DNA from 4 places in the Escherichia sp. MAL-1 genome. Region 2 is predicted to be linked to each of the others. Evidence: predicted binding sites of a transcription regulator. Region 2 holds the regulator's gene; each other region holds the start of a gene.
What was found. The regulator CRP, encoded in region 2, controls carbon source genes, mostly activating them, when cyclic AMP is high. The targets are predictions, from matches to a motif close to ATGTGANNNNNNTCACAT.

Region 1: the regulator CRP is predicted to act here: its motif matches at 1,790-1,807, upstream of udp (uridine phosphorylase).
Region 3: the regulator CRP is predicted to act here: its motif matches at 3,165-3,182, upstream of drpB (cell division protein DrpB).
Region 4: the regulator CRP is predicted to act here: its motif matches at 3,443-3,460, upstream of ACU8XX_RS16445 (ABC-F family ATPase).

The regions. Positions count from the first base shown of each region.
Region 1 is NZ_CM129609.1:4,796,003-4,803,588, reverse strand. Features, by position in the region: gene metE (5-methyltetrahydropteroyltriglutamate--homocysteine S-methyltransferase) at 1-815, shown strand, start outside; gene ACU8XX_RS23900 (dienelactone hydrolase family protein) at 855-1,670, opposite strand; gene udp (uridine phosphorylase) at 1,932-2,693, shown strand; gene rmuC (DNA recombination protein RmuC) at 2,834-4,261, shown strand; gene ubiE (bifunctional demethylmenaquinone methyltransferase/2-methoxy-6-polyprenyl-1,4-benzoquinol methylase UbiE) at 4,356-5,111, shown strand; gene ubiJ (ubiquinone biosynthesis protein UbiJ) at 5,125-5,730, shown strand; gene ubiB (ubiquinone biosynthesis regulatory protein kinase UbiB) at 5,727-7,367, shown strand; gene tatA (Sec-independent protein translocase subunit TatA) at 7,446-7,586, shown strand, end outside.
Region 2 is NZ_CM129609.1:395,032-402,617, forward strand. Features, by position in the region: gene argD (bifunctional acetylornithine/succinyldiaminopimelate transaminase) at 1-979, shown strand, start outside; gene ACU8XX_RS01830 (YccS/YhfK family putative transporter) at 1,046-3,136, opposite strand; gene crp (cAMP-activated global transcriptional regulator CRP) at 3,187-3,819, opposite strand; gene ACU8XX_RS01840 (OsmC family protein) at 4,121-4,525, shown strand; gene ACU8XX_RS01845 (phosphoribulokinase) at 4,580-5,449, opposite strand; gene ACU8XX_RS01850 (YheU family protein) at 5,503-5,721, opposite strand; gene ACU8XX_RS01855 (hydrolase) at 5,715-6,737, opposite strand; gene ACU8XX_RS01860 (ABC transporter ATP-binding protein) at 6,737-7,586, opposite strand, start outside.
Region 3 is NZ_CM129609.1:1,952,902-1,960,487, forward strand. Features, by position in the region: gene hchA (glyoxalase III HchA) at 89-940, opposite strand; gene ACU8XX_RS09390 (porin) at 1,532-2,590, opposite strand; gene drpB (cell division protein DrpB) at 3,241-3,522, shown strand; gene ACU8XX_RS09400 (phosphohydrolase) at 3,562-4,257, shown strand; gene dcm (DNA-cytosine methyltransferase) at 4,324-5,742, shown strand; gene vsr (VSPR family DNA mismatch endonuclease) at 5,723-6,193, shown strand; gene yedA (drug/metabolite exporter YedA) at 6,182-7,102, opposite strand; gene ACU8XX_RS09420 (DUF808 domain-containing protein) at 7,275-7,586, shown strand, end outside.
Region 4 is NZ_CM129609.1:3,287,285-3,294,870, reverse strand. Features, by position in the region: gene opgE (phosphoethanolamine transferase) at 1-199, opposite strand, end outside; gene mntS (manganase accumulation protein MntS) at 471-599, opposite strand; gene mntR (manganese-binding transcriptional regulator MntR) at 785-1,252, shown strand; gene ACU8XX_RS16455 (anion transporter) at 1,249-2,367, shown strand; gene ldtB (L,D-transpeptidase) at 2,426-3,346, opposite strand; gene ACU8XX_RS16445 (ABC-F family ATPase) at 3,565-5,157, shown strand; gene ACU8XX_RS16440 (DUF6960 family protein) at 5,205-5,594, opposite strand; gene ACU8XX_RS16435 (hypothetical protein) at 5,639-5,920, opposite strand; partial or broken gene ACU8XX_RS16430 (hypothetical protein) at 6,036-6,161, shown strand; gene ybiV (sugar-phosphatase YbiV) at 6,190-7,005, opposite strand; gene ACU8XX_RS16420 (glycyl radical protein) at 7,145-7,586, opposite strand, start outside.

The sequences.
Region 1 (7,586 bases), 530 kb from region 2:
GCGAGGCTGAGCGTAATGACATGGTGGAATACTTTGGCGAGCACCTCGACGGGTTTGTCTTTACGCAAAACGGTTGGGTACAGAGCTACGGTTCACGCTGCGTGAAGCCACCGATTGTTATTGGTGACGTTAGCCGCCCGGCACCGATCACCGTGGAGTGGGCGAAGTATGCGCAATCGCTGACTGATAAACCGGTAAAAGGGATGCTGACTGGCCCGGTGACCATTCTCTGCTGGTCGTTCCCGCGTGAAGATGTCAGCCGTGAAACCATCGCCAAACAGATTGCGCTGGCGCTGCGTGATGAAGTGGCCGATCTGGAAGCCGCTGGAATTGGCATCATCCAGATTGACGAACCGGCGCTGCGCGAAGGTTTACCGCTGCGTCGTAGCGACTGGGATGCATATCTCCAGTGGGGCGTGGAGGCCTTCCGTATCAACGCCGCCGTGGCGAAAGATGACACACAAATCCACACTCACATGTGTTATTGCGAGTTCAACGACATCATGGATTCGATTGCGGCACTGGACGCAGACGTCATCACCATCGAAACCTCGCGTTCTGACATGGAGTTGCTGGAGTCGTTCGAAGAGTTTGATTATCCGAATGAAATCGGTCCAGGCGTCTATGACATTCACTCGCCAAACGTACCGAGCGTGGAATGGATTGAAGCCTTGCTGAAGAAAGCGGCAAAACGCATTCCGGCAGAGCGCCTGTGGGTTAACCCGGACTGTGGCCTGAAAACGCGCGGCTGGCCAGAAACCCGCGCGGCACTGGCGAACATGGTGCAGGCGGCGCAGAATTTGCGTCGGGGGTAAAATCCAAACCGGGTGGTAATACCACCCGGTCTTTTCTCATTACAGCGACTTCTTCCCACCATACTGCTTAAACCATTCCAGCATACGCTGCCAGCCATCTTTCGCAGATTCGGCATGATAGCTCGGGCGATAATCAGCATTGAATGCATGCCCGGCATCCGGGTACACGATAATCTCTGCTTTCGCATTAGCAGCCCGCAGCGCCTGGCGCATGGTTTCAACGCTCTCCTGCGGAATACTGTTATCCAGACCGCCATATAAGCCGAGAACCGGCGCGTTAAGATCGGTTGCGATATCAACAGGTTGTTTCGGTGAATTCAGCGACTTGTCGCCCGTCAGTTTGCCGTACCACGCCACTGCGGCTTTTAGCTGTGGATTATGCGCGGCATACAGCCAGGTGATACGTCCACCCCAGCAGAATCCGGTGATCATTAAACGATGAACATCGCCGCCGTTGCGGGAAGCCCAACTGGCGACATGATCGAGATCGGCCAGCACCTGCGAGTCAGGCACTTTTGCTACCAGACCGCTAAGCAACGTGGGGATATCGGCAAAATCATTCGGATCGCCTTCGCGGAAGTAAAGTTCAGGTGCGATAGCCAGATACCCCTCCAGCGCCAGACGGCGACAAATGTCGCGGATATGTTCATGCACGCCAAAAATTTCCTGCACTACAATGACCACTGGCAGTGGGCCATCGCTTTGCTTTGGTCTGGCATGGTAAGCAGGCATGTTATCCCCTTGTGAAGGGATAGAGGTGAAGCCCGCCACAATCGCGTCGTCCGGGGTCTGAACGATGGTCGAAGCGAGAGGCGATGCAGCAGGTGCAAATCCAGATTGTTGTGTTGTTGCCATGGTATTCTCCGTACCCTTATAAAAATGTTGCGCAATGTTAACTATAGTCAGCATGCAACAAATCACATTGCCTGAATCGGCTCATCTTTTATGCAGTCCTGCAGAATGAAGAGTGATTTATGTGATTTGAATCACTTTTGGTGGGTAAATTTATGCAACGCATTTGCGTCATGGTGATGAGTATCACGAAAAAATGTTAAACCCTTCGGTAAAGTGTCTTTTTGCTTCTTCTGACTAAACCGATTCACAGAGGAGTTGTATATGTCCAAGTCTGATGTTTTTCATCTCGGCCTCACTAAAAACGATTTACAAGGGGCTACGCTTGCCATCGTCCCTGGCGACCCGGATCGTGTGGAAAAGATCGCCGCGCTGATGGATAAGCCGGTTAAGCTGGCATCTCACCGCGAATTCACCACCTGGCGTGCAGAGCTGGATGGTAAACCTGTTATCGTCTGCTCTACCGGTATCGGCGGCCCGTCTACCTCTATTGCTGTTGAAGAGCTGGCACAGCTGGGCATTCGCACCTTCCTGCGTATCGGTACAACGGGCGCTATTCAGCCGCATATTAATGTGGGTGATGTCCTGGTTACCACGGCGTCTGTCCGTCTGGATGGCGCGAGCCTGCACTTCGCACCGCTGGAATTCCCGGCTGTCGCTGATTTCGAATGTACGACTGCGCTGGTTGAAGCTGCGAAATCCATTGGCGCGACAACTCACGTTGGCGTGACAGCTTCTTCTGATACCTTCTACCCAGGTCAGGAACGTTACGATACTTACTCTGGTCGCGTAGTTCGTCACTTTAAAGGTTCTATGGAAGAGTGGCAGGCGATGGGCGTAATGAACTATGAAATGGAATCTGCAACCCTGCTGACCATGTGTGCAAGTCAGGGCCTGCGTGCCGGTATGGTAGCGGGTGTTATCGTTAACCGCACCCAGCAAGAGATCCCGAATGCTGAGACGATGAAACAAACTGAAAGCCAAGCGGTGAAAATCGTGGTGGAAGCGGCGCGTCGTCTGCTGTAATTCTCTTCTCCTGTCTGAAGGCCGACGCGTTCGGCCTTTTGTATTTTTGCGTAGCGCCTCGCAGGAAATGCCTTTCCAACTGGACGTTTGTACAGCACAATTCTATTTTGTGCGGGTAAGTTGTTGCGTCAGGAGGCGTTGTGGATTTCTCAATCATGGTTTACGCAGTTATTGCGTTGGTGGGTGTGGCAATTGGCTGGCTGTTTGCCAGTTATCAACATGCGCAGCAAAAAGCCGAGCAATTAGCTGAACGTGAAGAGATGGTCGCGGAGTTAAGCGCGGCAAAACAACAAATTACCCAAAGCGAGCACTGGCGTGCAGAGTGCGAGTTACTCAATAACGAAGTGCGCAGCCTGCAAAGTATTAACACCTCTCTGGAGGCCGATCTGCGTGAAGTAACCACGCGGATGGAAGCCGCACAGCAACATGCTGACGATAAAATTCGCCAGATGATTAACAGCGAGCAGCGCCTCAGTGAGCAGTTTGAAAACCTCGCCAACCGTATTTTTGAGCACAGCAATCGCCGGGTTGATGAGCAAAACCGTCAGAGTCTGAACAGCCTGTTGTCGCCGCTACGTGAACAACTGGACGGTTTCCGCCGTCAGGTTCAGGACAGCTTCGGTAAAGAAGCACAAGAACGCCATACCCTGACCCACGAAATTCGCAATCTCCAGCAACTCAACGCGCAAATGGCCCAGGAAGCGATCAACCTGACGCGCGCGCTGAAAGGCGACAATAAAACCCAGGGCAACTGGGGCGAGGTAGTATTGACGCGGGTGCTGGAGGCTTCCGGTCTGCGTGAAGGGTATGAATATGAAACCCAGGTCAGCATCGAAAATGACGCCCGCTCGCGGATGCAGCCGGATGTCATCGTGCGCCTGCCGCAGGGAAAAGATGTGGTGATCGACGCCAAAATGACGCTGGTCGCCTATGAACGCTATTTTAACGCCGAAGACGACTACACCCGCGAAAGCGCGCTACAGGAACATATCGCGTCGGTGCGTAACCATATCCGTTTGCTGGGACGCAAAGATTATCAACAGCTGCCGGGGCTGCGAACCCTGGATTACGTGCTGATGTTTATTCCCGTTGAACCCGCTTTTTTACTGGCGCTTGACCGCCAGCCGGAGCTGATCACCGAAGCGTTGAAAAACAATATCATGCTGGTTAGCCCGACTACGCTGCTGGTGGCGCTGCGCACTATCGCCAACCTGTGGCGTTATGAGCATCAAAGCCGCAACGCCCAGCAAATCGCCGATCGTGCCAGCAAGCTGTACGACAAGATGCGTTTGTTCGTCGATGACATGTCAGCGATTGGTCAAAGTCTCGACAAAGCGCAGGATAACTATCGCCAGGCAATGAAAAAACTCTCTTCAGGGCGCGGAAATGTGCTGGCGCAGGCAGAAGCGTTTCGCGGTTTAGGAGTAGAAATTAAACGCGAGATTAATCCGGATTTGGCTGAACAGGCGGTGAGCCAGGATGAAGAGTATCGACTTCGGTCGGTTCCGGAGCAGCCGAATGATGAAGCTTATCAACGCGATGATGAATATAATCAGCAGTCGCGCTAGCCCATTGGGAGTAGTTAAGCCGGGTAGAAATCTAGGGCATCGACGCCCAATCTGTTACACTTCTGGAACAATTTTTTGATGAGCAGGCATTGAGATGGTGGATAAGTCACAAGAAACGACGCACTTTGGTTTTCAGACCGTCGCGAAGGAACAAAAAGCGGATATGGTCGCCCACGTTTTCCATTCCGTGGCATCAAAATACGATGTCATGAATGATTTGATGTCATTTGGTATTCATCGTTTGTGGAAGCGATTCACGATTGATTGCAGCGGCGTACGCCGTGGGCAGACCGTGCTGGATCTGGCTGGTGGCACCGGCGACCTGACAGCGAAATTCTCCCGCCTGGTCGGAGAAACTGGCAAAGTGGTCCTTGCTGATATCAATGAATCCATGCTCAAAATGGGCCGCGAGAAGCTGCGTAATATCGGTGTGATTGGCAACGTTGAGTATGTTCAGGCGAACGCTGAGGCGCTGCCGTTCCCGGATAACACCTTTGATTGCATCACCATTTCGTTTGGTCTGCGTAACGTCACCGACAAAGATAAAGCACTGCGTTCAATGTATCGCGTGCTGAAACCCGGCGGCCGCCTGCTGGTGCTTGAGTTCTCGAAGCCAATTATCGAGCCGCTGAGCAAAGCCTATGATGCATACTCCTTCCATGTGCTGCCGCGTATTGGCTCACTGGTCGCGAACGACGCCGACAGCTACCGTTATCTGGCAGAATCCATCCGTATGCATCCCGATCAGGATACCCTGAAAGCCATGATGCAGGATGCCGGATTCGAAAGTGTCGACTACTACAATCTGACGGCAGGGGTTGTGGCGCTGCATCGTGGTTATAAGTTCTGACAGGAGACCGGAAATGCCTTTTAAACCTTTAGTGACGGCAGGAATTGAAAGTCTGCTCAACACCTTCCTGTATCGCTCACCCGCGCTGAAAACGGCCCGCTCGCGTCTGCTGGGTAAAGTATTGCGCGTGGAGGTAAAAGGCTTTTCGACGTCATTGATTCTGGTGTTCAGCGAACGCCAGGTTGATGTACTGGGCGAATGGGCAGGCGATGCTGACTGCACCGTTATCGCCTACGCCAGTGTGTTGCCGAAACTTCGCGATCGCCAGCAGCTTACCGCACTGATTCGCAGTGGTGAGCTGGAAGTGCAGGGCGATATTCAGGTGGTGCAAAACTTCGTTGCGCTGGCAGATCTGGCAGAGTTCGACCCTGCGGAACTGCTGGCCCCTTATACCGGTGATATCGCCGCTGAAGGAATCAGCAAAGCCATGCGCGGAGGCGCAAAGTTCCTGCATCACGGCATTAAGCGCCAGCAACGTTATGTGGCGGAAGCCATTACTGAAGAGTGGCGTATGGCACCCGGTCCGCTTGAAGTGGCCTGGTTTGCGGAAGAGACGGCTGCCGTCGAGCGTGCTGTTGATGCCCTGACCAAACGGCTGGAAAAACTGGAGGCTAAATGACGCCAGGTGAAGTACGGCGCCTATATTTCATCATTCGCACTTTTTTAAGCTACGGACTTGATGAACTGATCCCCAAAATGCGTATCACCCTGCCGCTACGGCTATGGCGATACTCATTATTCTGGATGCCAAATCGGCATAAAGACAAACTTTTAGGTGAGCGACTACGACTGGCCCTGCAAGAACTGGGGCCGGTTTGGATCAAGTTCGGGCAAATGTTATCAACCCGCCGCGATCTTTTTCCACCGCATATTGCCGATCAGCTGGCGTTATTGCAGGACAAAGTTGCTCCGTTTGATGGCAAGCTGGCGAAGCAGCAGATTGAAGCTGCAATGGGCGGCTTGCCGGTAGAAGCGTGGTTTGACGATTTTGAAATCAAGCCGCTGGCTTCTGCTTCTATCGCCCAGGTTCATACCGCGCGATTGAAATCGAATGGTAAAGAGGTGGTGATTAAAGTCATCCGCCCGGATATTTTGCCGGTTATTAAAGCGGATCTGAAACTTATCTACCGTCTGGCTCGCTGGGTGCCGCGTTTGCTGCCGGATGGTCGCCGTCTGCGCCCAACCGAAGTGGTGCGCGAGTACGAAAAGACATTGATTGATGAACTGAATTTGCTGCGGGAATCTGCCAACGCCATTCAGCTTCGGCGCAATTTTGAAGACAGCCCGATGCTCTACATCCCGGAAGTTTACCCTGACTATTGTAGTGAAGGGATGATGGTGATGGAGCGCATTTACGGCATTCCGGTGTCTGATGTTGCGGCGCTGGAGAAAAACGGCACTAACATGAAATTGCTGGCGGAACGCGGCGTGCAGGTGTTCTTCACTCAGGTCTTTCGCGACAGCTTTTTCCATGCCGATATGCACCCTGGCAACATCTTCGTAAGCTATGAACACCCGGAAAACCCGAAATATATCGGCATTGATTGCGGGATTGTTGGCTCGCTAAACAAAGAAGATAAACGCTATCTGGCAGAAAACTTTATCGCCTTCTTTAATCGCGACTATCGCAAAGTGGCAGAGCTACACGTCGATTCTGGCTGGGTGCCACCAGATACCAACGTTGAAGAGTTCGAATTTGCCATTCGTACGGTCTGTGAACCTATCTTTGAGAAACCGCTGGCCGAAATTTCGTTTGGACATGTACTGTTAAATCTGTTTAATACGGCGCGTCGCTTCAATATGGAAGTGCAGCCGCAACTGGTGTTACTCCAGAAAACCCTGCTCTACGTCGAAGGGGTAGGACGCCAGCTTTATCCGCAACTCGATTTATGGAAAACGGCGAAGCCTTTCCTGGAGTCGTGGATTAAAGATCAGGTCGGTATTCCTGCGCTGGTGAGAGCATTTAAAGAAAAAGCGCCGTTCTGGGTCGAAAAAATGCCAGAACTGCCTGAATTGGTTTACGACAGTTTGCGCCAGGGCAAGTATTTACAGCACAGTGTTGATAAGATTGCCCGCGAGCTTCAGTCAAATCATGTACGTCAGGGACAATCGCGTTATTTTCTCGGAATTGGCGCTACGTTAGTATTAAGTGGCACATTCTTGTTGGTCAGCCGACCTGAATGGGGGCTGATGCCCGGCTGGTTAATGGCAGGTGGTCTGATCGCCTGGTTTGTCGGTTGGCGCAAAACACGCTGATTTTTTCATCGCTCAAGGCGGGCCGTGTAACGTATAATGCGGCTTTGTTTAATCATCATCTACCACAGAGGAACATGTATGGGTGGTATCAGTATTTGGCAGTTATTGATTATTGCCGTCATCGTTGTACTGCTTTTTGGCACCAAAAAGCTCGGCTCCATCGGTTCCGATCTTGGTGCGTCGATCAAAGGCTTTAAAAAAGCAATGAGCGATGATGAA
Region 2 (7,586 bases):
CACCAATGAACCGGCGCTGCGTCTTGGGCGTAAACTGATTGAGGCAACGTTTGCCGAACGCGTGGTGTTTATGAACTCCGGCACGGAAGCTAACGAAACCGCCTTTAAACTGGCACGCCATTACGCCTGTGTGCGTCATAGCCCGTTCAAAACCAAAATTATTGCCTTCCATAACGCTTTTCATGGTCGCTCGCTGTTTACCGTTTCGGTGGGTGGGCAGCCAAAATATTCCGACGGCTTTGGGCCGAAACCGGCAGACATCATCCACGTTCCCTTTAACGATCTCCATGCAGTGAAAGCGGTGATGGATGATCACACCTGTGCGGTGGTGGTTGAGCCGATCCAGGGCGAGGGCGGTGTGACGGCAGCGACGCCAGAGTTTTTGCAGGGCTTGCGCGAGCTGTGCGATCAACATCAGGCATTATTGGTGTTTGATGAAGTGCAGTGCGGGATGGGGCGGACCGGCGATTTGTTTGCTTACATGCACTACGGCGTTACGCCGGATATTCTGACCTCTGCGAAAGCGTTAGGCGGCGGCTTCCCGATTAGCGCCATGCTGACCACGGCGGAAATTGCTTCTGCGTTTCATCCTGGTTCTCACGGTTCCACCTACGGCGGTAATCCTCTGGCCTGTGCAGTAGCGGGGGCGGCGTTTGATATCATCAATACCCCTGAAGTGCTGGAAGGCATTCAGGCGAAACGCCAGCGTTTTGTTGACCATCTGCAGAAGATCGATCAGCAGTACGATGTATTTAGCGATATTCGCGGTATGGGGCTGTTGATTGGCGCAGAGCTGAAACCACAGTACAAAGGTCGGGCGCGTGATTTCCTGTATGCGGGCGCAGAGGCTGGCGTAATGGTGCTGAATGCCGGACCGGATGTGATGCGTTTTGCACCGTCGCTGGTGGTGGAAGATGCGGATATCGATGAAGGGATGCAACGTTTCGCCCACGCGGTGGCGAAGGTGGTTGGGGCGTAAATACGAAGCATCAGGCAAAAGATGTCGGATGCGGCGTGAATGCCTTATCCGATGGTTTAGCCTGCATTACGCCTTCGAATCCCGCAACTTGCGACTCAGCCAAATCCCGTGATGCGGTCGCTGACGCCATGCCATCGACGAAATGGTGTGCATGGTGTTCAGATGACCAATAACCCGCTGTAAATGCTGCTCCAGCGTACCTGCCGCGCCTTCGTGCGGCTGCATCTCCGGCGCATCCATGATATTGGCATCGCCAGAACTACCCGGTTCGTCATACTCCAGTCGCTGCTGACAACGCTGAATGGCGATTTCACAAGACTGTAAATACTCTTGTGCCAGTTCAGGTGGCAATGCCCGGTGTTCCCGCGCCAGCGTGGTCATGGCATTAATATGCTCAACAATAAACTGGCTGTGCGTTACCCACAGTTTCATATCTGCCAGATAATGGCTGTTAAACGCCGGTTCCTGCATCGCCTGATTCAATGAGTTATACAGAGTGTTATGTGCCTGATTTACCCGCATTCGCTGCCAGGCCAGTGGCGTAGGTTGCGGATCCTCGCTAAGAATCAAGCGAATCGCTTCCTGATAGGCTTCTAAAGCATCATGGGCGTTTTTACGCAATAACCCGCTCTGCCACTGCGGCCACAGCCAGACAGTACCGCCGAAAGCAATTAAACAACCAATAATGGTATCGATAAGACGCGGAAGGATGTATTGCTCGCCGTTCAACCACAATAGTTGCAGGGTATACACTGCGGTAATAGTAAAACCGACCGTCGCCCAGCCGTAGTTTTTGCGCAATATCAGGTAGCTGGCGAGGGTGGTAATCAGCATCAACGTCAGGGTGTAACCTTCGGGAATTTTAAAGTGCAGCGCCACGCCCGCAATGATTAACCCGACCACGGTTCCCACGGAGCGATTCACAATCCTCAGACGGGTTGCGCCATAGCCATTTTGTGTCACCAGCAATACCGTCATCAGGATCCAGTACGACTTCGGCAGATGCAGCGCGGTGCCCATCAGGCTGGCAACGCTTAACATCACACTGAGTCGTCCGGCATTGCGTAGCGCCGGAGACTTTAGTGACAGATAACTTTTCAGCGCCGGAAGTAATGGCATTCGCCGCTGTTTATCGGCCAGTAAGTCACGGGCATAGAGCGGTTTTTGGGTGCGCAGCACGCGGGCGATGCGGCTGAAATGCCAGTAGCAGAATTGCCCAACCGGATTATCCGGATGCTGGCGGGCGATTTTTTCCAGTGCGCCAATTTGCTTTTCCATCGTAAAACGCGTTGGCAGGCGATGGTAAAGAATGTCATCAGCCAGCACGCGCAGGCGAGCGGCGACGGTTTGCGCATTCCAGCGGATAACTTCTTCCGCATGGCTACGCTCGACCAGTTTTTGCACCTCTTCCGGCTGATGCAAACTGACCGAAATATGTTCCTGCAAATCCAGCGCCTCCTGGAAAATACGCAGCATCCGCTTGTAATCGGTATTGTTTTGCGCGGAAAGCATATGCATTTGCTGATAGCACTGGGTAATTAAATCGACCGCTTTTTGCTGGCGCACCAGCAGCGGCGGCAGCGCTTTTTCAGGGTCGGTGTGCTGGGTAAGCAGGCTGTATTTGGCTTCACAATAATCTGCCAGTTCACGGTACAGCAGACTTAGTGACTCGCGCAGCGGTTGTTCGCGCCAGATCCAGAACCAAAACCAGTTAAACAATCCGTACCAGAGAGTGCCCAACGCATAGATGAGCAATGGTTCCCAGACCGGCATGTATCCCGCCAGACTGAGGGTAAAAATGGCGGCGAGCAGCGATGCGGGAAGCAATTTTGCGTGCAATGGCCCCAGCTCAGCAGTGACGCCAAGTACCAGCGTTAATCCGGTCAGCAAAAAGGGCAGGGGGACATCTTTTGCCAGTAGTAGCTGTGTCAGCAAGCTACAGGTGGCAAACAGCGACGCACCAATGATTAAGCGTTTGAAAAAACGTTTATGAGGCGTATCAAGGCCCGCAATATTGCAACAGGCAGGAACGAGGGAGAAGAGCAGACCGAATCGTAATTCGCCAAGCATTAACCCAACGGCCACGGGCAAACATAGCACCAGCGTTTGTCGAAGTGCATAGTTGATATCGGGGTGATAAATCAGTCTGCGCCACATCGGGGGAAACAAAATGGCGCGCTACCAGGTAACGCGCCACTCCGACGGGATTAACGAGTGCCGTAAACGACGATGGTTTTACCGTGTGCGGAGATCAGGTTCTGATCTTCCAGCATCTTCAGAATGCGTCCCACGGTTTCACGAGAACAGCCGACAATCTGACCAATTTCCTGACGGGTAATTTTGATTTGCATACCGTCCGGGTGAGTCATAGCGTCTGGTTGTTTTGCCAGATTCAGCAGAGTCTGTGCAATGCGGCCCGTCACGTCGAGGAACGCCAGGTTGCCCACTTTCTCTGAAGTGACTTGCAGACGACGCGCCATCTGTGCAGACAAACGCATCAGAATGTCCGGGTTTACCTGAATCAATTGGCGAAATTTTTTGTACGAAATTTCAGCCACTTCACAGGCGGTTTTCGCACGTACCCATGCGCTACGTTCCTGGCCCTCTTCAAACAGGCCCAGTTCGCCAATAAAATCACCCTGATTCAGATAGGAGAGGATCATTTCTTTACCCTCTTCGTCTTTGATCAGCACTGCCACAGAGCCTTTAACGATGTAGTACAGCGTTTCCGCTTTTTCACCCTGGTGAATAAGCGTGCTCTTGGATGGGTACTTATGAATGTGGCAATGAGACAAGAACCATTCGAGAGTCGGGTCTGTTTGCGGTTTGCCAAGCACCATGCGCGGTTATCCTCTGTTATAAGCTTTCTCCAGAGCCAGATAACGCCGCTGTCTCTGGATTGCCGAAATATGCTTCCCGCTACCTGGGAAGGGGCTATCAACTGTACTGCACGGTAATGTGACGTCCTTTGCATACATGCAGTACATCAATGTATTACTGTAGCATCCTGACTGTTTTAGCATAGCTTTCGCTTTGTGTCTCCTGGTGTCTCGCTTCAGCATGACCCAGGTCGCCTTCCGTTGCGCGATTTGGTTAGTACGCGTACTCTGTCAGGAAAATTGACGCAGTGGAGTAGCAAAAATGCAAGCGCGAGTGAAGTGGGTCGAAGGGTTAACTTTTCTGGGCGAATCCGCCTCTGGTCATCAGATTTTAATGGACGGCAACTCAGGCGATAAAGCACCAAGTCCGATGGAAATGGTGTTGATGGCGGCGGGTGGTTGCAGTGCCATCGATGTGGTTTCGATCCTGCAAAAAGGGCGTCAGGATGTGGTCGATTGTGAAGTAAAATTGACCTCTGAACGCCGCGAAGAGGCACCACGCCTGTTTACGCACATTAATCTGCATTTTATCGTCACCGGTCGCGACCTGAAAGACGCAGCGGTTGCGCGTGCGGTTGATCTCTCTGCCGAGAAATATTGTTCAGTGGCGTTGATGCTGGAAAAAGCGGTGAATATTACTCACTCGTATGAAGTGGTTGCCGCGTGACTTAACTATCCCGTTGTGAAGCCGGATAGTATTTTATCCGGCGTAATAGCAGAGTTACTCGATTTTCTTTCCTTCCATCAATCGTTGCACCAGCGGCAGCATAATTAATTCCATTGCCAGACCCATTTTGCCGCCCGGTACCACTAACGTATTGATGTGGGAAATGAATGAGCCTTGCAACATCGCCAGCAGCCAGGGGAAATCGATCCCTTCCAGATTACGAAAATGGATCACCACAAAGCTTTCATCGAGCGACGGGATACCTTTTGCCGCGAACGGGTTTGAAGTGTCGACGGTGGGAACGCGCTGGAAGTTAAGATGGGTGCGGGAAAACTGCGGTGTGATGTAGTTGATATAGTCTTCCATTGAACGCACTACTGAGTCCATCACTGCTTCTCGTGAGTGCCCGCGCTCGCTGGTGTCGCGGATCAGTTTTTGAATCCACTCAAGGTTAACGATAGGCACCACGCCGACCAGTAAGTCCACATGCTGCGCAACGTTATGCTGTGGCGTGACTACGCCGCCGTGTAAACCTTCATAAAACAGTACATCAGTGGGTTCCGGTAAAGGTTGCCAGGGGGTGAATGTCCCCGGTACCTGATTCCACGGTACGGCTTCATCGTAGGTATGCAGATATTTGCGAGATTTCCCTTTGCCGCTCTGACCGTATTCAATGAAGGTTTGTTCCAGCAGGCCGAAGTCGTTAGCCTCGGGGCCGAAGTAGCTGATATGCCGCCCGGCGTCGCGCGCTTTGCGGATCGCCATGTCCATTTCCGGGCGGGTGTAACGGTGAAAACTGTCGCCTTCCACCTCAGCTGCATGCAGATTTAACTGCGCGAATATTTTACGAAACGCGAGGCTGGTGGTGGTGGTCCCCGCGCCGCTGGATCCTGTTACCGCAATGACCGGATGTTTGGCAGACATAGTAACTCCATGACTTAGCTATCATTATTATCTCGTCCGCCGACGGTTGCAGGTTATTCGCGAAACTGACTGCGCGGCATAATATTGACCGTTTCGTGCAGCTCCGACCATACCAGCACCGCTTCTCCGCACTGTAGCTGGCGTTTGACGTCGGCGACTTTCTGTTCAAGTGTACGCTCATGTTCACCATAATCGGTGCCTTCACGTAACACAAAGCTTTCAATTAAATTTTCCAGCGTTTCGGGGGAGAGGTCTTGCCACGGAATCAACATGATTTCGCCTCCAGATACGTTGTTAACCAGTCAGGAATGCGTGACTCCAGCCACATTTGCGGATGAAGTAATGTACCGCCAATAAAGCCAACATGACCGCCATGTTCAGTCAGTTGATACTCCACCTGCGGGGGGAGACTTTCCGGTTTCGGGATCACCTGATGATCCATAAACGGATCGTCTTTGGCGTGAATAATCAGCGTCGGTTTGGCGATCCGGTTCAGCATCGGCATGGCGCTACACTGACGATAATAGTCGATAGCGTCGGCGTAGCCGTGAATTCTGGCGGTGATGAGATCGTCAAATTCACGGATGCGACGTACCGATTTTAACTGCGCGAGATTAATCGGCAGCGTTCCGGGGTAGGCTGCCAGCTTGCGCGCGGCATTGGCTTTTAACAGGTTCAGCAAGTAACGCTGATAAACGCGGGAAAAGCCCTTTTCCATATGATAGCTACAGGCTTCCAGCATAAACGGCGCAGAGACAATCACCGCCGCATCAACCGGGAGATCATTGCCTTCCTTTGCCAGCAAACAGGCCAGCATATTACCGCCGAGCGAATAGCCGACGGCAGCCGTTGGCGCATGACCAAATTCGCGTTGCAGCCAGCGTAAAAACCAACTGGCGTCTTCGGTTTCGCCCGAATGGTAAATGCGGTGCATACGGTTTGGTTCACCGCTGCATCCGCGAAAATGCATCACCACGCCCAGCCAGCCGCGCTTTTGCGCCGCCTCAACCAGACCGTGGGCGTAAGGGCTGTTGAGACTGCCTTCCAGCCCGTGAAACACCACCAGACGAGGTTTATGTTGCGCCTGTGCAGGGTTTTCACTCCACGCAAGATCGACAAAATCGCCGTCGGGCAACTCCAGCCGCTGCCAGTACGGGGTGAATTTCACCTGACGACGAAACAGACGCGGCAGCATGGTTTGCAGATGACAATTGCTAAAGCCGCGCATGGGGATGAATTCAGCACTGCTGCTGAATTCATTGGCATCGGTCGTCGTTATCTGCGCCATCAGTTGCTTTGGCCTTCCAGCAGCATCTGCTCAAGCTGCTCCTGGGCTTCCAGCCATGCCATTTCGCACTCTTCCAGGCCGGATTTGGCGCTGGCTTGCTGTTGCAGGCAGGCGGTCAACTCCGCTTTACGGCTCTGGTCATACAGTTCGCTGTCGCCGAGTTTCTCTTCCGCCTGCGCCAGTTGCGCGTTCAGCTTCTCCATCTCTTTTTCCAGACGGGCAATCTCTTTACGCAGTGGCTGGGTTTGCGCACGCAGCTCAGCTTCCCGACGCTTCTGATCTTTACGTGCCTGGGCGCTGTTCGCATTCTCTTTTGGCGCTTCGTCGGTCTGGTTTTCCTGCTTTTGTACGTCGCTCAACCACTGTTGATAATCTTCCAGATCGCCGTCGAACGGTTCGACTTTACGATCGTGAACCAGGTAGAGATCGTCAGTGGTGGAACGCAGCAAATGACGGTCGTGCGAAACGACAACCAGCGCGCCTTCAAACTCGATTAATGCTTCGGTGAGTGCCTGACGCATGTCGAGGTCAAGGTGGTTAGTCGGTTCGTCGAGCAGCAGCAGATTCGGCCGCTGCCAGACAATTAATGCCAGCACCAGGCGGGCTTTTTCCCCACCGGAGAAGCGGCGCGTTTCTTCGGTTACTTTATCGCCCTGGAAACCAAAGCCGCCGAGGTAGTCACGCAGTTTTTGTTCCAGCTCCTGCGGCGCTAAACGTGCCAGATGTTGAATAGGTGATTCGTCGGCGCGCAGGTATTCAAGTTGATGCTGGGCGAAGTAGCCGAGTTTGATCCCTTTCGCCAGACCAATTTCACCGCTGACTGGCGCAAGTTCACCGGCTAACAGTTTG
Region 3 (7,586 bases), 1.6 Mb from region 2:
ATAAATTAACCGTGAAAAAACGCAGCCACGTCGTGAGTATTAACGTGGCTGCGATTGATTATGCGCTTACATTCATACGTAACAGGGATTAACCCGCATAAGCTGCCAGCATTTCCTGCGCCGCCAGTTTACCCAACGCATTCGCTGCGAAAGGACTGTCGCCGGTGAGAAGTTTACGGTCCTTATGTACTCGCCCGGTGATGTCGTCATTAATGATTTTCATGCCCATTTTCTTCAGCTCTTCGCCGAAGTACCAGGTGAGATGACCCGGCATATAGCCTATCTCTGGCGTTTGTTTGTCTGCGGCGTCTGGGAATGCGCAAATGGAATAACCATTCAGTGGGTTATCGCCGTGGCGAAGCGCCAGAAAAGCCGCCGGGCCGTGGCAAAGGGAGATAACAAAACGGTCATTTTTGATTGCCCACTGCAAAGCAGCAGCTACGTCCTGGCTTTCTGGTAAACCAATAAGTGCGCCATGACCACCAGGAACAAAGATTGCTGCATATTCGCTGTCAGCGTTGAGGCTGGCGACAACATCCGCGAGTTTCTTCGGATTGCGGAACAACGATTTATGCTGCTCAAAGAATGGCATTACTTTTTCATCTTTGTGCGGCATAGCCCAGTATTCAAACTTGGTCATCAGACCGGAAATGGTCGCCACTTCGAATTCGAAACCTGCAGCATGGAGATGATACAACGGCAGCAACGTTTCAATCGGATGGTTACCGGTCGAGAACAGTTTTCCGTTATCGGTTGGCAAATAACGTTCGTCCGCGGCGATCACCAGAATTTTATGTTTACCGCGATACGGTTTTGGATAGTCCACGCCATCAAGATCAGAGACAGGACTGGTATATTGGCTAAGCGAATATTCTGAAGGGAAGAATGCATTATCTTCAGCAATATCGACCTGCGGATTTTTACTTGTTTGAACAGTCATAGTGTATTCCTTATTGTTGCTTAGTTAGGGTAGTCACTATATTTGCGACTGAGCTGGTCGCTATTTTTAACCAGGCTGGAAAATTGAGTCAATATATCGAAAGCGGTAGTCGGCGGGTGTAAGTATGTAATGATGATGCTGCACTGGTGTTGAATATTATTCACGCCAAATTTTCCTTATTGAGCAACGTCGTCGCAAGTGGCCTCAATGATTTTAGACCATTATCAGAGGTACGGGGCGACGGGGAGAGATTTAGTGCTGTGGAATATTGTGGTGCTGATGAATATTTATATCCCGGATTGGTAGAGAAAAAGCTTATTTCATGCACTATTTTTGCAAATATTTCTATATGGGAGGCGGTTTTGTTGCAGATTAATTCATAAAGAAATGCATTTGGGTCTTGGCTGGAAGAGTCGCTGGTAGATGTTATTGTGCCAGCAGGGGCAGGGTAAGGTGCTGTATCGATATGCTTTGGCAATTGCGCGTGCCGCAGAGGGAGATAAAATGCCAATAAAAAAGCCTGAGTTCGATGAGGGACGAACTCAGGCTAGTGTTAAGTTTTACAGTAACACGCCGCGGCGCGTTGGCTGATTAGAACTGGTAGACGATACCAAATGCGAGTTGGTCGTCGGTGTTCAGTCCATGAGCGAGAACATAATCACTCTTATCAAGCAGGTTGATCTGATAAGCGGTATATACGTTCATGTTCTTATTGAAGTAATACCAGGTACCGATTTCAATGTAGTTCAGACGATCAGAATCTTTGTAACCTGCTACGTCCAGTGCTTTAGAATAGGAGTAACCGATGGATGGACGCAGACCGAAGTCGAACTGATATTGCAGAACAGCTTCGAAGTTTTGTGTTTTGTTCACAACATCACCGTCGTCGGAATTCATGTTGTGAGATTCACCGTACATCACAGCAGCATAGACGTTGTTGGCATCATATTTTGTTGACAGTGCCCAAACTTCTGCTTTTTCACCTTTACTATCACTAGACTGGAAATCAGTACGATCAGAGTTTGCGTAAGCACCAGCAAATGAGAAACCGTCAATAGTGTAAGTTACAGATAAACCATGGCCATCGCCATTTGCTTTGTAGTTGCCTGTACCTTCATTTTTACCCTGATATTGCAGAGCAAAATTTAGACCTTCAACCATGCCAAAGAAATCTGTGTTACGATAGGTTGCAACACCGTTGGTACGGTTGGTCATGAACAGGTCAGTACCAGCCCATGAATCACCGCCCCACTCAACAAACATATCAGTAAATGCTTCTGCATCATACGCGACACCGACATTACGACCATAGTCGAATGAACCAAAATCTTTGTAACTCAAACCAGCATAAGCCAAACGAGTTTGGTCAGGGTTGTGTCTGTTTGATGCTTCCAGGTCTAGTTCAAACTGACCGTAACCAGTCAATTCAGGGTTGATCTGAGTTTCACCTTTCACGCCTACACGGGCATAAGAGGTATCTTGAGAATTATCGCCTTTTTCACCATTTTCACGGTCGGTCAGAATGCGCTCACCAACCATCTTGCCGTACAAATCCAGTTTATTGCCATCTTTATTATAAATTTCAGCCGCATTTGCTGCGCCAGCAACTAATAACGCCGGGACCAGCATTGCCAGAACTTTTCTTTTCATTATGTATTCCCTTGTGATTATAATCTTCATGAATATATCAATAAGTGCCGTTATCCAAAAAAAAGCACATTTGGATACTATTCTATGAAGTTCATTTTATTTTAAAGATTACATGTAACAAATGTATTTAAAAGATTTCAAAATGTTTCTAATCTATTTAATATAATTCAGAATTATGAATTCTAAATATAAATATTCATGAAAATTATAAATGTATATCAATGTGTTATGAGTTGAGCGGAAACATAGGGGGTATCAATGATTGTTGCGCCAAACGGCTGGTGTGATCAGGCGCACATTAATGAAGGCATAAAAAAAAGCCGGCATCATGCCGGCCCAAAAAATATAAACAAGACGATAAAAGGCTAATAACGGAAGCATCATGACACAGAATAATAAAAAGGTATAATTGTAATCAGTGCTAATATATTGATTAAATGAATTAATAAAGCCAATATCAAAGATAAATAAAATCGCTCAAAACGATTTTTCCTGTATTCACTGCCGTTGCGCAAAAATTATCTATTTGTTCAAAAAATGAGTGAGTCTTGACTGGCTCATCCAATGTGGAAAAATGTGACTTTTATCACATAATAGTACTAAGTCTGAATTTTCCGGGTTATCTCAAAATGGAATACGGTTCGACAAAGATGGAAGAGAGACTCTCTCGCAGCCCTGGTGGCAAACTGGCTTTGTGGGCTTTTTATACATGGTGTGGCTATTTCGTCTGGGCAATGGCGCGTTACATCTGGGTGATGAGCCGGATCCCCGATGCCCCCGTGTCGGGATTTGAAAGCGATTTAGGCTCTACCGCGGGAAAGTGGTTAGGGGCACTGGTCGGATTTTTATTTATGGCTCTGGTCGGGGCATTGTTAGGCAGCATTGCCTGGTACACCCGACCTCGTCCCGCACGTAGCAGACGCTATGAATAAAAACTGCTAAGGTGGCTACTCTTTGGCAACGGAGCGCGTATGGACTTACAACACTGGCAGGCACAGTTCGAAAACTGGTTGAAAAACCATCATCAGCACCAGGACGCGGCCCATGACGTGTGTCATTTTCGCCGCGTCTGGGCTACGGCACAGAAGCTGGCGGCAGATGACGACGTCGATATGCTGGTGATTTTAACCGCCTGTTATTTTCACGATATTGTGAGCCTGGCGAAAAATCATCCGCAAAGGCAGCGTTCTTCAATCCTGGCAGCAGAAGAGACGCGTCGCCTGCTCCGTGAAGAGTTCGTGCAATTTCCGGCGGAGAAAATTGAGGCCGTTTGTCATGCCATTGCCGCTCACAGTTTCAGCGCGCAAATCGCCCCCTTAACCACGGAAGCTAAAATCGTCCAGGATGCAGATCGGCTGGAAGCCCTGGGAGCGATTGGCCTGGCGCGCGTGTTTGCCGTTTCAGGGGCATTGGGCGTGGCGCTGTTTGATGGTGAAGATCCGCTCGCACAGCATCGCCCGCTTGATGATAAACGCTACGCGCTGGATCATTTCCAGACTAAGTTGCTGAAGCTACCGCAAACCATGCAAACCGCAAGAGGCAAGCAGCTGGCGCAGCACAACGCGCATTTTTTAGTCGAGTTTATGGCGAAGCTCAGTGCCGAACTGGCGGGGGAGAATGAAGGTGTCGATCACAAGGTGATAGATGCGTTTTCATCCGCTGGCTGAGCGCGTGGACCTAAATGGCTGTAATTATGTTAACCTGTCGGCCATCTCAGATGGCCGGTGAAATCTATGCAGGAAAATATATCAGTAACCGATTCATACAGCACCGGGAATGCCGCACAGGCAATGCTGGAGAAACTGCTGCAAATTTATGATGTTAAAACGCTGGTGGCGCAGCTTAATGGTGTGGGTGAGAATCACTGGAGCGCGGCAATTTTAAAACGTGCGCTGGCGAATGACTCGGCATGGCACCGTTTAAGTGAGAAAGAGTTCGCCCATCTGCAAACGTTGTTACCCAAACCACCGGCACATCATCCGCATTATGCGTTTCGCTTTATCGATCTATTTGCCGGAATTGGCGGCATCCGTCGCGGTTTTGAATCGATTGGCGGACAATGCGTGTTTACCAGCGAATGGAACAAACATGCGGTACGCACTTATAAAGCCAATCATTATTGCGACCCGGCGACGCATCATTTTAATGAAGATATCCGCGACATCACCCTCAGCCATAAAGAAGGCGTGAGTGATGAGGCGGCGGCGGAACATATTCGTAAACACATTCCTGAACACGATGTTTTACTGGCCGGTTTCCCTTGTCAGCCATTTTCGCTGGCTGGCGTATCGAAAAAGAACTCGCTCGGGCGGGCGCACGGTTTTGCCTGCGATACTCAGGGCACGCTGTTCTTTGATGTGGTGCGCATTATCGACGCGCGTCGTCCGGCGATGTTTGTGCTCGAAAACGTCAAAAACCTGAAAAGCCACGACCAGGGTAAAACGTTCCGCATCATCATGCAGACGCTGGACGAACTGGGCTATGACGTGGCTGATGCAGAAGATAACGGGCCGGACGATCCGAAAATCATCGATGGTAAACATTTTCTGCCGCAGCACCGTGAACGCATCGTGCTGGTGGGTTTTCGTCGCGATCTTAATCTGAAAGCCGATTTTACTCTGCGTGATATCAGCGAATGTTTCCCTGCACAGCGAGTGACGCTGGCGCAGCTGCTGGACCCGATGGTCGAGGCGAAATATATCCTGACGCCGGTGCTGTGGAAGTACCTCTATCGTTATGCGAAAAAACATCAGGCGCGCGGTAACGGCTTCGGTTATGGAATGGTCTATCCTAACAATCCGCAAAGCGTCACGCGTACGCTGTCTGCGCGTTATTACAAAGATGGCGCGGAAATTTTAATCGATCGCGGCTGGGATATGGCCACGGGTGAGAAAGACTTTGACGATCCGCTGAATCAGCAACATCGTCCACGTCGGTTAACGCCTCGGGAATGCGCGCGCTTAATGGGTTTTGAAGCGCCGGGAGAAGCGAAATTCCGCATTCCGGTTTCGGACACTCAGGCCTATCGCCAGTTCGGTAACTCGGTGGTCGTGCCGGTCTTTGCCGCGGTGGCAAAACTGCTTGAGCCAAAAATCAAACAGGCGGTGGCGTTGCGTCAGCAAGAGGCACAACATGGCCGACGTTCACGATAAGGCCACTCGCAGCAAAAATATGCGCGCGATTGCCACGCGTGATACGGCGATAGAGAAGCGCCTCGCCAGTCTGTTAACCGGGCAGGGCCTGGCATTTCGCGTTCAGGACGCCAGTCTGCCCGGACGCCCGGATTTTGTCGTTGATGAATATCGCTGCGTGATATTTACCCACGGCTGCTTCTGGCATCATCATCACTGCTATCTGTTTAAAGTGCCTGCGACTCGAACCGAGTTCTGGCTGGAGAAGATAGGTAAAAATGTTGAACGCGATCGCCGCGATATCAGTCGTTTGCAGGAACTCGGCTGGCGCGTATTGATTGTCTGGGAGTGTGCATTACGTGGGCGCGAGAAGCTGACGGATGAAGCGCTTAGCGAGCGTCTGGAAGAGTGGATCTGCGGCGAAGGTGCCAGCGCGCAGATCGACACGCAGGGGATTCATTTACTCGCTTGATGCGTCCTGAATAACTGGCGCAACTACGGGGTTTGCCGGGAAGAGATATTTTCCCAACGTGACCAGTACCACCGCGAAGACAATTACGCCGAGCGCCAGCCATTCAATCTTCGACAGCGTTTCTCCGCCCAGTCCCGTACCCAGCAAGACCGCGACCACCGGGTTAACGTAGGCGTAGCTGGTGGCGAGAGCCGGACTGACGTTGCGGATTAAATACATATAAGCGTTAATGGCGATAATCGAACCAAACAGCGCCAGATAGCCGACCGCAAGGAAGCCTGAAAGGGAAGGGAGTGCCGTCAGTTTTTCACCTGCAATCATCGACGCGATCATTAACACCACGCCTGCCGCCAGCATCTCAATCGCACCCGCCATCATCCCTACAGGTAAGGTAATGCGCGAGCCATAAACCGAGCCAAACGCCCAGCTAATCGAGCCGATTAAAATCAGAATCGCGCCCCACGGATTGCCGCTTAAATTTCCACCGCTATTGAGCATGATGATTCCGGCAAGCCCAATGGCAATACCCACCCATTCCAGTTTGCGCGTTTTAATGCCAAACAGGCGGCTGAAGCACAGGGTAAAGAGGGGCACGGTTGCAACCACTACGGCGGCGATGCCGGAAGGAACATTTTGATGTTCGGCAACCGTCACCATGCCATTACCGACAGCCAGCAATAACAGGCCAATCAGCGCGGCATTGAGCAGCGGACGTAGCGGGGGGAGTTTGTGTCCGCGCAGTAGCAAAAATGCCATCAATAAAATACCGGCTGCCAGGAATCGAACGCCTGCCATCATTAACGGAGGCCAGCTTTCCACGCCAATCCGAATGACAAAATAGGTTGAGCCCCAAATGATATACAACGCAAACAGCGCGCCAAAAAGCGGTAACAACTGGCGGAAACGCATAATCCCTCACGGTGGAAATAAAAAGGTGGTTCATAGTAAACGTGAAAATCATTCTGCTGGCGAGAGATATAATTGCACTTGATTGTTAAAAAAATGTTGACCTGTGAAGCAAGTATCAGAGCTGCCGTTTTTGCTTCATACTTACACCCTTCAACAATAAAAATGAGAGGGAATGCTTTTGGCCGGGAGTAGTTTACTGACGTTGCTCGATGATATCGCCACTCTACTGGACGATATCTCCGTGATGGGCAAACTGGCGGCGAAGAAAACCGCCGGTGTATTAGGGGATGACTTATCGCTCAATGCGCAACAAGTTTCAGGCGTGCGGGCCAACCGGGAACTTCCCGTGGTCTGGGGCGTGGCGAAAGGATCGCTGATCAATAAAGTGATTCTGGTGCCGCTGGCGCTGATCATCAGTGCGTTTATCCCGTGGGCGATTACGCCACTGTTGATGATTGGCGGCGCGTTTCTCTGCTTTGAAGGG
Region 4 (7,586 bases), 2.0 Mb from region 2:
CACCGACCAGAACTTTTTGTACGCGAGGCAATGTTCGCCATAGCAAAAGCAAAATAGCCGTAAACGCAGCGGTGTAGAGCAAACTGAAGGGGTAACCTAAGCCGAGGTTAATTAATAGCGACTGTAAAAAGTAGAACGCAGTCCACGGGCTAAATACCCGGCTACGGGTAACAAGCGATTCTTTGAGGGTTAAATTCATATGCCACTATCGTAACAAACGCCATGTGCTTACCCTGGCGTCAAGGGTCAATACCTGCAAGAGTGCGTGAAGAGTGGAAAGGGGTCCGCATCCGCGAGCCGCAATATACGCAGGGCTGCAAGAAGATAGAGCGAGCCGCCGTTCAGGTCAACTACTGACGAACAAATCTTTTGCGAAGGGGATTGCAAATCCGACAAAAAGTGGGGTTTTTCAGACCAAAACGCGTTATGCCTGCATGAAAGCAGGAGTGAAGCGGCGTACCGCGACGCCGCTATTTATCGGAAGGTTTATCTTGCTGCGGTTTGTTGTTGACCATATCGCACAACATAGAGAGCAGCATTAACCGTACTTTAAAGGGAGAATGACTAAACACGCGCATACACCTCTTGAACTCATTCATAAGACCTCCTGACTTGCTAATCCCGTCGATCCTTGAGGGATGATTGCATTACATACAGATATAGCACAGGCTATATTATATAGCTATTGCTAAAACGTTAATTTTTTGTACCTTCGCAACTCTGGTTTACAATGTGCGCACGAAATGAGAACGCTATGTATGCGTCACCATAATGAGGAAGCACAATGAGTCGTCGCGCAGGTACGCCAACAGCAAAAAAAGTGACGCAGTTAGTGAACGTGGAAGAGCACGTTGAAGGGTTCCGCCAGGTCAGAGAGGCGCATCGGCGCGAGCTTATTGATGATTACGTTGAGCTGATTTCTGACTTGATCAGGGAAGTGGGGGAAGCTCGTCAGGTGGACATGGCTGCTCGTCTGGGAGTTTCGCAACCGACGGTGGCTAAAATGCTTAAGCGGCTGGCAACCATGGGGCTGATTGAAATGATCCCCTGGCGTGGCGTGTTTTTAACGGCAGAAGGAGAGAAGCTGGCGCAGGAAAGCCGCGAGCGACATCAGATAGTCGAAAATTTCTTGTTGGTGTTGGGCGTCAGTCCGGAAATCGCCCGTCGCGACGCGGAAGGCATGGAGCACCATGTTAGTGAAGAGACGCTCGACGCTTTTCGTTTGTTTACCCAGAAACACGGTGCCAAATGAGCCTGCCTTTTTTACGCACGCTGCAAGGCGATCGTTTTTTTCAGTTATTAATTCTTGTTGGTATCGGATTAAGCTTTTTCGTGCCCTTTGCACCGAAATCCTGGCCTGCTGCTATCGACTGGCACACCATCATCACCTTAAGCGGCCTGATGCTGCTGACCAAAGGTGTGGAGTTAAGCGGTTATTTTGATGTGCTGGGGCGCAAAATGGTGCGCCGCTTTGCTACGGAGCGTCGGCTGGCGATGTTTATGGTGCTGGCGGCGGCGCTGCTTTCTACCTTTCTGACCAACGATGTCGCGCTGTTTATTGTTGTTCCGCTGACTATCACGCTAAAAAGACTGTGTGAGATCCCGGTTAATCGGCTGATTATTTTTGAGGCGCTGGCAGTCAACGCTGGTTCGCTACTGACGCCAATTGGCAACCCGCAAAATATTCTTATCTGGGGACGTTCTGGTCTTTCGTTTGCCGGATTTATTGCCCAAATGGCACCGCTGGCTGGCGCAATGATGCTGACGCTCCTGCTCCTGTGCTGGTGTTGTTTCCCTGGAAAGGCGCTGCAATACCATACGGGGGTGCAAACACCGGAGTGGAAACCGCGGCTGGTGTGGAGTTGTCTGGGGCTGTATATCGTCTTTCTGACGGCGCTGGAGTTCAAACAAGAGCTGTGGGGACTGGTGATTGTGGCGGCAGGCTTTGCGCTGCTGGCACGTCGCGTGGTGCTCAGTGTGGACTGGACGCTGCTGCTGGTGTTTATGGCGATGTTTATCGACGTCCATTTACTGACCCAGCTTCCAGCGTTGCAAGGCGTGTTGGGTAACGTGAGTCATCTATCTGAACCCGGGTTATGGTTAACGGCAATCGGTTTATCGCAGGTGATCAGTAACGTGCCGAGTACCATATTGTTGCTGAACTATGTGCCGCCGTCTTTATTACTGGTATGGGCGGTAAACGTAGGTGGCTTTGGGTTATTACCCGGATCGCTGGCAAATTTGATTGCGCTACGTATGGCGAACGATCGCCGCATCTGGTGGCGTTTCCATCTCTATTCAATACCGATGCTGTTGTGGGCGGCGTTGGTGGGATATGTTTTGTTAGTTATACTCCCGGCCAACTAGGGTCTGGCAAATAAAAAAGGCGGATTATGAGTCCGCCTTTTGCTTTAAGTTTTGAAGATTAATTCAGACGAACCGGCATCCCGGAGCGGTTTTTAATCGCTTCATCAAGAACAACCTGGTCAACATCTGGCTGACCGGTCACTGTTTGCACGCTCTTCGTCAGGGTAATTGGCACAATTTCCTGACCTTCAAACTGGGCTTCGGTGGTAGACAGCGGGTTATGGACTTCAATATAACGGCTGCCGTCTGGCTCGGTGGTCGCTTTTACCGGCTCATCAATAAACTGTACGCGGGTACCGACCGGTACTTTCTCGAACAGGAATTTGATGTCTTCGTTACGCAGACGCACACAACCATGACTTACACGCAGGCCGATACCGAAGTTGGCGTTGGTGCCATGGATAGCGTACAGGCGACCGATGTAGAGTGCATACAGCCCCATCGGGTTATCCGGACCTGCCGGAACGACAGCCGGAAGCGGTTCGCCCGCAGCGCGGTACTCTGCGTGCATTTTGGCGGTCGGCGTCCAGGTCGGGCCTGCTTTCTTACGCTCAACTTTGGTGGTCCAGTTGATAGGCGTATCTTTGCCTAACTGACCAATGCCGATCGGCAGCACGATAACGGTGTTGGTCCCTTTCGGATAGTAATACAGACGCATCTCTGCACTGTTAATGACGATGCCTTCATGAACGGTATCCGGCAGGATCAGCTGCTGCGGAATGTTCAGTACAGTACCGCCTTTCGGCAGGAAGGTATCCACACCCGGGTTCGCTTCCATCATATTGGAAAGCCCCATCTGGTACTCCGCGGCAAAATACTCCAGCGGCTGAGTGTTACCTTCAGGAATGGTGATCACCTGATTCTGACCAACCAGGCGACTCCCGTCGGTTGGCAGAGGATAAGTTACCGCAGAGGCGGTACTGCAAAAGCCGACAACAGCGAAGGCCGCTGCGAATAATGTTTTCAATTTCATATTCATGTTAAGCGAGATTTTGTGCCTGGCAGGCCATTGGGTTGAGAATATTAGAGTATTGGAAGCGCATTATAAGTTCATTCCAGCTCACAGTGAAATCAGATGTGTACGAAATCACATTTTTTGCCTTTGGCTTGAGTGTAGACCTTAAGCGAGGAGCAGGATCTTCTTTCAGACTTATGGCATAATGCGCGGTTTGTCATATCTCTTTTCAGGATACGCCTGTGTTAGTTTCCAGTAACGTCACCATGCAGTTCGGCAGTAAGCCGTTGTTTGAAAACATTTCCGTCAAATTTGGCGGCGGCAACCGTTACGGCCTGATTGGCGCGAACGGTAGTGGTAAATCCACCTTTATGAAGATCCTCGGCGGCGACCTTGAGCCGACGCTGGGTAACGTTTCCCTCGATCCCAACGAGCGCATTGGTAAACTGCGTCAGGATCAGTTTGCCTTTGAAGAGTTCACTGTGCTGGATACGGTGATCATGGGGCATAAAGAGTTGTGGGAAGTGAAGCAGGAGCGCGACCGCATCTATGCTTTGCCGGAAATGAGTGAAGAAGACGGCTATAAAGTGGCCGATCTGGAAGTTAAATACGGCGAAATGGACGGTTACTCTGCGGAAGCTCGCGCCGGTGAACTGTTGCTTGGCGTGGGAATTCCAGTGGAACAGCACTACGGCCCGATGAGTGAAGTTGCTCCTGGCTGGAAGCTGCGTGTGCTTCTGGCGCAGGCGCTGTTTGCTGATCCGGATATTCTCCTGCTCGACGAACCGACCAACAACCTCGACATCGACACCATTCGCTGGCTGGAACAGGTGCTGAACGAGCGTGACAGCACCATGATCATCATCTCGCACGACCGTCACTTCCTTAACATGGTCTGTACCCACATGGCGGATCTGGATTACGGCGAGCTGCGCGTTTATCCGGGTAACTACGATGAGTACATGACGGCGGCGACCCAGGCGCGTGAACGTCTGCTGGCCGATAACGCCAAGAAGAAAGCGCAGATTGCTGAGTTGCAATCTTTCGTTAGCCGCTTTAGCGCCAACGCCTCGAAATCTCGCCAGGCAACTTCGCGCGCGCGCCAGATTGATAAAATCAAACTGGAAGAGGTGAAAGCCTCCAGCCGTCAGAACCCGTTCATCCGTTTTGAACAGGATAAGAAACTGTTCCGTAACGCGCTGGAAGTGGAAGGTCTGACCAAAGGGTTTGATAACGGTCCGCTGTTTAAAAATCTCAACCTGCTGCTGGAAGTGGGTGAAAAACTGGCGGTACTGGGTACCAACGGCGTCGGTAAATCAACGCTGCTGAAAACGCTGGTGGGCGATCTGCAACCGGACAGCGGCACCGTAAAATGGTCTGAGAACGCGCGCATTGGTTACTATGCTCAGGACCACGAATATGAGTTTGAAAATGATCTGACCGTGTTCGAATGGATGAGCCAGTGGAAGCAGGAAGGCGATGACGAGCAGGCGGTACGCAGCATTCTCGGTCGTTTGCTGTTCAGCCAGGACGACATCAAAAAGCCAGCTAAAGTGCTTTCCGGTGGGGAAAAAGGGCGGATGCTGTTTGGTAAGTTAATGATGCAGAAGCCGAACATTCTGATCATGGACGAACCGACCAACCACCTGGATATGGAATCCATTGAGTCGCTGAACATGGCACTGGAACTGTATCAGGGCACGCTGATCTTTGTTTCTCACGACCGTGAGTTTGTAAGCTCCCTGGCGACCCGTATTCTGGAAATCACCCCGGAACGCGTGATCGACTTTAGCGGTAATTATGAAGATTACCTGCGTAGTAAAGGGATCGAGTAATATTATGCTGGCTCTACAGAGGTAATCTCTGTGGGGCCGCGCTACATTCAAAGTATATTATGTGGGTGAGACAACTCACTCTCTGAATATCGCCTGGATGAGCGTTTACCTTCAAAGTTTATAAAATAAACAGGCATCTCATTTTTAAAATGCCAAAAAACATCAATAATTGTTCCCACACTGTTCTTTGTTTTAACCCACACAGATTGACCAATATAAAATTTCAAATCCGGCACGATGTGATATATCACTGGATCGATTTTAAATGTTTTCTCGCCATAGATTACTGAACACCATTTATCATCAATACTTATACATTTAAATATCTTTCCTGCTGGTTTTAAATTGATAAACTCTAAGAAATGATCAGGCGAGACTAAATGGCTTCCATGTTCAGGATACCAGTTACATATACCATAACGCTCTATAATCTCCATAATATGTATATCCTGAATTTTTTAATTTAAATTATGTTTTAACTTTATGGCATTCTCATTAACATTTCTTTTAATCTGTTTATAAGGGATATATCGTTATTGCAATCCAAAGGCGTTAAATGGTCCAGAGCCGGAATTTTATTCTCAATCCAGGTAAGATAATACTCATCACCAATCCTCCCATAAATGACACTTGCTAATATTAAATCATCATTAAATTTCCTTGCTAATCCTTGTACTTTTTCAATGTCTTTATACGCTTCATATAATTTTGAGAAAACAATCCAATTCTCATTCCCTGAATAATATCTTTCCAGATGATGCATTTTGATAACCCTCAAATAATGTTAGATCAAAACCTATCGTATCCCTTTCTAAAGGTGTGGAGATGTTAGCATGCCCTGTATTGACTTCCCAGCCTTCGATCTGATGAGTAACATTATGCAAGTTGGTGAAAAAACGTTTATGAAACTGCGCGATCCCCTTGACGATGAATATTACTTACAGGGGCCTGGAACCACATTAGTGGCAGAACTGATTGAACAAGATGAGTGTAATGTTCATTGAGAAATCGGGGCAATTGCCCCGACTTTCGTTAAAGAGTAAACGGCGCTTTATTATCCAACACAGCCTGAATCACATTCAGCGCGCCTTCATGATTATTATCACCGGTAGCGTAACGGGCGATTTGTTTAATGTTTTCCGCAGCATTGCCCATCGCAAAGGAATAACGCGCTATTTTCAGCATCTCCGCATCGTTACCGCTGTCGCCAATCGCTACCACATTTTGCGGTGACAGATCCCAGCGTTTCAGTAACCGCGTAATACCATTCGCTTTATGCAGGCCGGGAATAATCAGGTCGATAAAGCCAAAGCCGCTGGTGACGGGTTTCATAATGCCATCGAGCGCTACGTGCAGTTTGTCGATCACTAACGGGATTTGTTCATCCGGCAGGTTGAGCGAAAATTTGAACAGTACGTCGTCAATCTCCTGATAATCTTTTACAGGTTTCAGGCGATGGTAGTGTTTTGCCATCAGTGCGACGAATGCTTCGGGGGCGTTTTCGCTGACATACGCGCTTTGCAAACCGCAGGCGACAAAATTGAGTTGCTTGTCTTTCAGCAATTCGCCAATAACAATTCGCGATTCATGTCGGGTTAATTCGCCGTGGAACAGTTGCTTGCCATGTTCGTAAACCAGCGCGCCGTTTTCCGCGACAAAAGAGATCTCATCCTTTAGCTCAGGAAAGAACGAAATAAGCTGGTAATACTGATTACCGCTGGCGACAACGAACTCAATGCCGCGCTTTTTAAGTTCCTGATATTGCACCATAAAACGCTCATTGTTGTACGTTTTGGCGTCGCTCAGAAAAGTACCGTCCATGTCTGTGACGATAACTTTTACGCTCATAGATGTGCTCCTGACAATGAATGCAAACCGCCACAGTGTAATGACAATGTGACGCGGAGCACAAATTTATTTCGGATTAAAATAATATCGATGGGATGATTATTTTCGCCCGGCAACAACCGTTACCGGGCTGAGGGGGTTACAGCATATGTTCAGTACGGGCGATGATATCGTCCTGTGCGTCAGGAGAGAGCGCGGTGAAGAAGGCGGAATAGCCCGCGACACGCACTACCAGATCGCGATACTGATCGGGATGTTTTTTCGCCTCCAGCAGCGTCTCGCGGGAAACGATGTTGTACTGAATATGCCAGCCTTTATGCACCTCGAAGAAGGTACGCAGCAGGATCATCAGTTTCTGCTTGTCAGATTCGTTCTCCAGCGTTGCCGGATTCAGTTTCTGGTTGAGCAACACGCCGCCGAGGATCGCTGCCGTAGGCAGTTTACCCACTGAGCCAATGACCGCGGTAGGGCCGAGATGGTCAGTACCGGAGGCCGGGCTTGCGCCTTCTGCCAGCGGGGTGTGGGCTTTACGTCCGTCCGGCGTTGCCATAGTCTGCGCGCCAAACGGTACGTTAGCGGAG